Linked DNA regions of Spirulina major PCC 6313. The protein of the gene in region 1 binds, or shares a complex with, the protein of each later gene. Links are inferred from orthologs where the notes say so. Each region holds a gene or a part of one and is shown on either strand. Other genes may lie near its edges.

Evidence for each region.
Region 2: the proteins of mnmG (region 1) and mnmE are in contact, whole or in part, in a solved structure (PDB 9HIP), measured with the Escherichia coli proteins. The link is inferred for Spirulina major PCC 6313 from one-to-one orthologs.

The regions. Positions count from the first base shown.
Region 1 is NZ_KV878783.1:3,147,333-3,151,017, reverse strand. Bases 301-3,187 are described here. They hold mnmG (tRNA uridine-5-carboxymethylaminomethyl(34) synthesis enzyme MnmG), read left to right. Parts: upstream 301-726; coding sequence 727-2,649; downstream 2,650-3,187. Other genes in these bases: SPI6313_RS13825 (response regulator), read right to left, coding at 3,171-3,187; SPI6313_RS13840 (hypothetical protein), read right to left, coding at 301-576. Also shown: SPI6313_RS13845 (HNH endonuclease), read right to left, coding at 1-36; SPI6313_RS22980 (hypothetical protein), read right to left, coding at 82-279; more of SPI6313_RS13840, read right to left, coding at 298-300; more of SPI6313_RS13825, read right to left, coding at 3,188-3,545; SPI6313_RS13820 (response regulator), read right to left, coding at 3,593-3,685. UniProt on the Escherichia coli protein: NAD-binding protein involved in the addition of a carboxymethylaminomethyl (cmnm) group at the wobble position (U34) of certain tRNAs, forming tRNA-cmnm(5)s(2)U34.
Region 2 is NZ_KV878783.1:1,315,630-1,318,860, reverse strand. The notes cover bases 1-2,832. They hold mnmE (tRNA uridine-5-carboxymethylaminomethyl(34) synthesis GTPase MnmE), read left to right. Parts: upstream 1-647; coding sequence 648-2,018; downstream 2,019-2,832. Other genes in these bases: dxr (1-deoxy-D-xylulose-5-phosphate reductoisomerase), read right to left, coding at 2,256-2,832; SPI6313_RS05630 (hypothetical protein), read right to left, coding at 2,035-2,238; SPI6313_RS05640 (Uma2 family endonuclease), read right to left, coding at 1-517. In the rest of the region: more of dxr, read right to left, coding at 2,833-3,231. UniProt on the Escherichia coli protein: Exhibits a very high intrinsic GTPase hydrolysis rate. Involved in the addition of a carboxymethylaminomethyl (cmnm) group at the wobble position (U34) of certain tRNAs, forming tRNA-cmnm(5)s(2)U34.

The DNA of each region.
Region 1 (3,685 bases):
AACCTTACGATGCTCATAGGGTCTTTTTTTTGCCATAAACTCATGCTCAAAATCAAATTCAGGAAGGGCGTGAAGTTGTAATTATTCTTCAGAGTCTAGTGACTGCGAGTTTTGTGCCGGGAGTGATTGCATACTCCCTTCAACGATTGTTCCCCGTGAGTCGGGTGCAATTCTTTTTTTTGCGCGTTTAATTTCAGAGGAAATCTGCTCTTGCTCCGATTCAGTCAGACGATCAATGCGAACATGGATAGCACGATCTCTTTTTTCAGGTTGAGTCATGGTTGACAATCCATTATCCTAAAATGATGTCACTTTGATCATGCCATCGGGCGTATTGATTTCAGTCTGAATTTCAGGCCCGTCATGCAGATCATCTTTGCGAGTAATGATTAATTCAGGTTCTAAGTCAAGGCGAGGAATTTGCTGTTCATCAAGCCGGACGGAATGCAATGATACTTCACCATTGGCATTTTTGATCACAATTCGATAGCCTAAATCTGTCGGCCAAAAATTGAGAACTTCTTCACCTTCACTCAGGATTTTCATGGTAACGGGAGAGATTCGCTGTGTTGTCATGAATGTATTCTCCACTGTACTTTTGACATTATATTGTATTTCGATTGGCGATCGCTGTCTGCCATCCGACCGCCTTGCACGGGTGAAATCATAGCCAGGGCCGGGGAAAATCTCGCTACAATAGGGGACTGATCTGTATTGTTTGTCGCCATGACTGTTGCAACCCCCGTGGACTTTCAAGATGAATTTGAGGTCATCGTCATTGGTGCTGGCCATGCTGGCTGTGAGGCAGCATTGGCGGCGGCGCGGTTGGGGTGTCGGACGTTGATGTTGACCTTGAATCTGGATAAGATTGCCTGGCAGCCCTGCAATCCGGCGGTGGGTGGCCCGGCGAAATCGCAACTCACCCACGAGATCGATGCATTGGGGGGCGAGATCGGCAAAATGAGCGATCGCACCTATCTCCAAAAACGGGTCTTAAACTCCTCCCGCGGCCCCGCCGTTTGGGCCCTCCGCGCCCAAACCGATAAGCGGGAATATGCCCAAGTGATGCGCCGCGTTGTGGAAAATCAAGAAAATTTAGTGATCCGCGAAGGCATGGCCACGGATTTAATTCTCGGCCCCAATGATGAAGTGCTAGGCGTGCAGACCTATTTCGGAACCTGCTTTGCAGCGCGGGCGGTGGTGTTGACCACAGGCACATTCCTCGGCGGCACGATTTGGATTGGGAATAAATCGATGCCAGCAGGCCGAGCGGGAGAATTTGCCGCCGTGGGCTTGACGGAAACCCTAAACCGGATGGGCTTTGAAACCGATCGCCTCAAAACGGGCACACCGGCGCGGGTTGACCGCCGCAGTGTAGATTTTAGCGTCATGGAAGTGCAACCCCCAGACGAAGAGGTGCGCTGGTTTAGTTTTGATCCGGAGGTGTGGATCGAGCGGGAGCAGATGAATTGTCACCTGACGCGCACCACGGCGGCCACCCATCAATTAATCCGGGATAATTTGCATTTAACGCCGATTTATGGCGGCTTTATTGACTCGAAAGGGCCGCGCTATTGTCCGTCAATTGAAGATAAAATTGTGCGCTTTGCGGATAAAGAATCGCACCAAATCTTTATTGAACCAGAAGGGCGCGACATTCCGGAATTATATATTCAAGGCTTTTCGACGGGATTGCCGGAAACATTGCAATTAGAGCTATTGCGCACCTTACCAGGGTTGGAAACCTGCACGATGTTGCGCCCTGCCTATGCGGTGGAATATGACTATTTACCGGCGACGCAATGTTACCCGACGTTAATGACGAAAAAAATTGAGGGGCTGTTTTCGGCGGGTCAAGTTAACGGCACGACGGGCTATGAAGAAGCAGCGGCCCAGGGATTCGTGGCGGGGGTGAATGCGGTGCGCTTTGCCCAAGGAAAAGAGATGATTATTTTCCCCCGTGAACAGAGTTATATCGGCACACTGATTGATGATTTGTGTACGAAAGACCTGCGCGAACCCTATCGGATGCTGACCTCGCGGTCAGAATATCGGCTCATTTTGCGATCGGATAATGCGGATTATCGATTAACACCGTTGGGCCGTGACATTGGCTTGATTTGCGATCGCCGCTGGGATCTTTTCCAACGTAAATATGCGAATATTACCGCCGAAAAAGATCGTCTCGCGTCTAATCGGGTTAAAGAACATGAGCCGACGGGTCAGCAGATTATGGCGGACACCAACCAAAAGATTAAAGGCGCGATCGCCCTCGCGGATCTACTCCGACGGCCGGGGATTCATTACGCCGATTTGGAACGCTACGGGCTAGGTAATTCGGAGCTAAACAAGGCAGAAAAAGAAGGTGCGGAAATCGAGATTAAATATGCGGGCTATATCCAACGCCAACAAACCCAAATCGACCAAGTGGCCCGCAGTGCGAACCGAAAACTCCCGGAAAATCTCGATTATTTCGCCATCTCTACCCTCTCGATGGAGTCCCGCGAAAAGTTGGCAAAGGTGCGCCCCTTAACGGTGGGCCAAGCGTCGCGGATTGGTGGGGTGAATCCGGCGGATGTGAATGCGTTGCTGGTGCATTTGGAGGTGCGATCGCGCCAAGGAGCAGCGGCGATCGCGGGGAAAGAGTAACCCCCTGCTGCTGACCGGATGCGACGGCGAACCCTGGATGACTATGTGGGGCAAGAGCATATTATTGCGCCGGGTCGTTTGCTGCGACGAGCGATCGCCCTCGATCAGATCTCGTCCCTGATTTTCTATGGCCCACCGGGAACCGGCAAAACCACCCTCGCCCGGATTATCGCCAACACCACCAAAGCCCATTTCATCAGCCTAAACGCCGTTTTAGCCGGGATTAAAGACATTCGCAGCGCGATCGCCACTGCCCAGGAACAGAATAAGCTGATCAGCTTACTTGAGTTCATGCTGCAATATTTTTTTCTCTTCCGTGGTTATATATAGCAATCCCATTTGATTCATGAACAGGCAAGGGGCTTAAGCCCCTTGTTGATGAGGAGATCTGATCTCCGATTGATTTAGGATCGCTATAGTTTTTAATCAGCATATCAATCGCCCTTCTCCCACGAGGAGCCGGAAGAACTCACCCGACAGGAGAGAGTTTTGAGGGATTGAGGATCGCGATCGTGGCATGATTACAAGCCAATCACATCTCTGGACTTAGCAAGGATATCCTTGGGACGAAATGGTTTTGTCATATATAAATCTGCGCCGACTTCCTGCCCTTTTTGTTTATCAAACTCTTGCCCCTTTGCCGTGAGCATGATGATGTAAACCTGCATTAAACCCAACTCCTGTTTAACCATACGGCAGACCTCTAAGCCGTTCATTTTGGGCATCATCACATCTAGAAAAACCAAATTCGGTATTTCGGTTTGAATCACCTCTAGGGCTTCTTGGCCATTTTCTGCAATCAGTAACTCAACTCCCTCATCTTCAAGATCTTCTAGGGTTTGTTCGAGCAAAATGCGAATATTAGGTTCATCATCCACAATCAAGATCTTCTTCATACCTTTGTCACTCTGAGGGATAGCTTAATCTTATGGGTTACGGATATTCAGATTTCCTGCTCAGCAGTCAATGTCTTGAACTCCTCTACTTGATTTTCATCACCGAGTAAGATGAAGAAAACATTTTCCAGTCCTTTTTC
Region 2 (3,231 bases), 1.8 Mb from region 1 along the record:
ACCAATGCCGCTCCGCTGCATCTGGAGTTTGCAGTTGATAGCGTCCATTTTCATCCAGGCGGTACAGTTCGAGCAGAGATTGAACGGGATTGAAAATCACATACACCGGAACCTGTAACACCCGCTCATAGAAATACCATTTGCCCGGCGGATAGGTGGGTTTAATCGAATATTCACCGCCTTCTGTTGCTGAGATAAACTCCATGACGACTAAGGGAGTCCCGCCGTGGACTTGAGGGGTATAACTCCGCTCGATTGTCTCTGGGGGGGCTGCAACGTGAGGCACATAAACCCAATCCGGAGCCTTGACGACGATTTTGTCGTTGAGGGTGGCACAAATGCCGTAGTTAGTAGCGATGAGGTGTGGCTCAGTGGAATCAAGATGGTGACGGAAGGCGTTGGTGAGGGCTTCCGCGAGAAGAGACTGCGTGAGGTTGTCCACGGGGTCATCGGGTAAACAGTAATCCTCCGGTAAAGGTTCCCAGGTGATGGTGAGGGCTTGGGGGGTCGCGATCATGGCGTGGGAAGAGTAGCGGGGTTTATGGTGTCTATTATAGCGATCGCACTCTTTCCGTCCGTGACAAGGGGGCGACCCTCAGGCCAAGATAGAAGGTCACAGGATTAACACGTTTGGAGCATCTGCACCCATGCAACAGGGCGACACGATCGCGGCGATCGCATCAGCAATTGTTCCCAACCAGGGGAGTATCGGGATTGTGCGGCTATCAGGCGGGGACGCGGTGGCGATCGCGCGGCAACTGTTCCACGCACCGGGACGGCAACCCTGGGAGAGTCACCGCATTCTCTACGGCACGGTACGCGACCCCCAGACGGGGGCGGTGGTGGATGAAGCCCTGTTGTTGTTGATGCTTGCGCCGCGATCGTTCACGCGGGAAGATGTGGTGGAGTTCCACTGTCACGGCGGGATGATGCCGGTGCAGCAGGTGTTGAATCTCTGCTTGGCGGCGGGGGCGCGATTGGCGCAACCGGGGGAATTTTCCCTGCGGGCGTTCCTGAATGGGCGGATTGACTTGACCCAGGCCGAAAGTGTGGCGGATTTGGTGGGGGCGCGATCGCCCCAAGCGGCCCAGACAGCGATCGCGGGTCTCCACGGCAAACTCGCTGCGCCGCTGCGGGCATTGCGATCGCAGTGTTTGGATATTTTGGCGGAGGTGGAGGCGCGGATTGATTTTGAAGATGACTTACCGCCGTTGGATGAAGGGGCAATTCGTGAAGCCGTGGCCCAGGTATCGGCTCAGGTGGGGCAGATTTTAGCAACGGCGGATCGGGGGGAGTTGCTGCGCAGTGGCTTGAAGGTGGCGATCGTCGGGCAGCCCAATGTAGGAAAATCCAGCCTCTTAAATGCCTGGAGTCGCAGCGATCGCGCCATCGTCACCGACTTGCCCGGAACAACGCGGGATGTGGTGGAATCGAGCCTGATTGTGGGGGGAATTCCGATTCAGGTACTTGATACGGCGGGGATTCGGGAGACGGGGGATCAGGTGGAACGGATTGGGGTGGAGCGATCGCGCCGGGCTGCAACTGAGGCGGATTTGATTCTGTTGATGGTGGATGCGGTACAGGGCTGGACGGTGGCCGAGACGGAAATCTACGCCGCCATTCAGCACCGGCCGCTGATTTTAGTGATCAACAAAACCGATCTCGCCCCGCCGGAATCGGTAGCCTATCCGCCCGAAATCCAAACCATCGTCCCCACCACAGCGACCACCCAGACGGGAATTGAAGCATTGGAGGCGGCAATTTTAGCCCAAGTGGAGCAGGGACGAGCGATCGCCGCTGATCTCGATATTGCGATCAACCAACGCCAAGCTGCCGCCCTAACGCGGGCCCAAGGTGCGATCGGGCAAGTGGCCGAAACCATCACCGCCCAACTCCCCCTCGATTTTTGGACGATTGATCTGCGCACCGCGATCCAAGCCCTCGGCGAAATCACTGGCGAAGAAGTCACCGAATCCGTCCTCGATCAAATTTTCAGCCGTTTTTGTATTGGAAAATAGTCAGTTTGTTTTTGCTTCAATCAGGGCTAAAGAGGATTTGGGGTAAATTCACGATCGCATGCCACAAATCCTGCGGGCCGATGCCAAGGGTCACTTGGAGCACCACCAAAATCACGGCCACCGTGAACGCCGTTTGGACGCTGGTTTTGAGCACTTTCACTAACCACGTAAACACCAGCCAAGCGATCGCAAGAGCAGCCAAAAGCAGAAGCAATTCCATAACAGTCAGGGGCGAACTTAACGCAGGGCAACGGTAGTTTTTTCTAAAGCGTCGAGGGCTTCAATGGCGGCTTGGCGGGCCCAGCGATCGGCTTCCAGAATATCCTCTAGGGTGGGTTGGCTCATGTTTTGGGCGGTGAAGCGATCGCACACCTGTTCAATCAATTGAGGAATCGCCACAAATTTCACCTTTTCTTCCAGGAACAGCGCCACCACCTGTTCATTAGCGGCATTTAACACCGCTGGCATCGCGCCCCCGGCTCGCCCGGCGGCATAGGCCAGTTGCATACAGGGATATTTAGCGTGATCCGGCTCCCGGAACGTGAGATCCCCCGCTTTGACAAGATCCAGCGGTTCCCATTGGGTGGGGAGGCGATCGGGATAGGAGAGGGCATAGAGCAATGGTAAGCGCATATCCGCCCAGCCCAATTGCGCCAAAACCGAGGTATCTTGCACCTCGATCAGAGAATGAATAATGCTTTGGGGATGGATGACAATATCAATATGGTCGTAGTCCATCCCGAAAAGATAATGGGCTTCGATCACCTCTAAGCCTTTATTCATCAGGGTGGCGGAATCAATGGTGATTTTTTGCCCCATCGACCAGTTGGGGTGCTTGAGGGCATCGGCAACGGTAACTTGGGCGAGCTTTTCCACGGGCAGATCACGGAATGCGCCCCCGGAGGCGGTGAGGATAATCCGCCGTAATCCTCCCGCTGGCACGCCTTGGAGACATTGGAAGATGGCGGAATGTTCGGAGTCGGCAGGGAGAAGTTTCGTGCCGTGTTTTTCCACGAGGGGGAGGACGACGGGCGCACCGGCAATCAGGGTTTCTTTGTTGGCGAGGGCGATGTCTTTGCCGGCTTCGATCGCGGCTAGGGTGGGGAGGAGGCCGGCACAGCCCACAATGCCGGTGACGACGCTGGTAGAATCTCCGTAGCGGGCGACTTCCACGACTCCGGCTTGACCTGCGAGGATAATCGGTTGGGGGTCG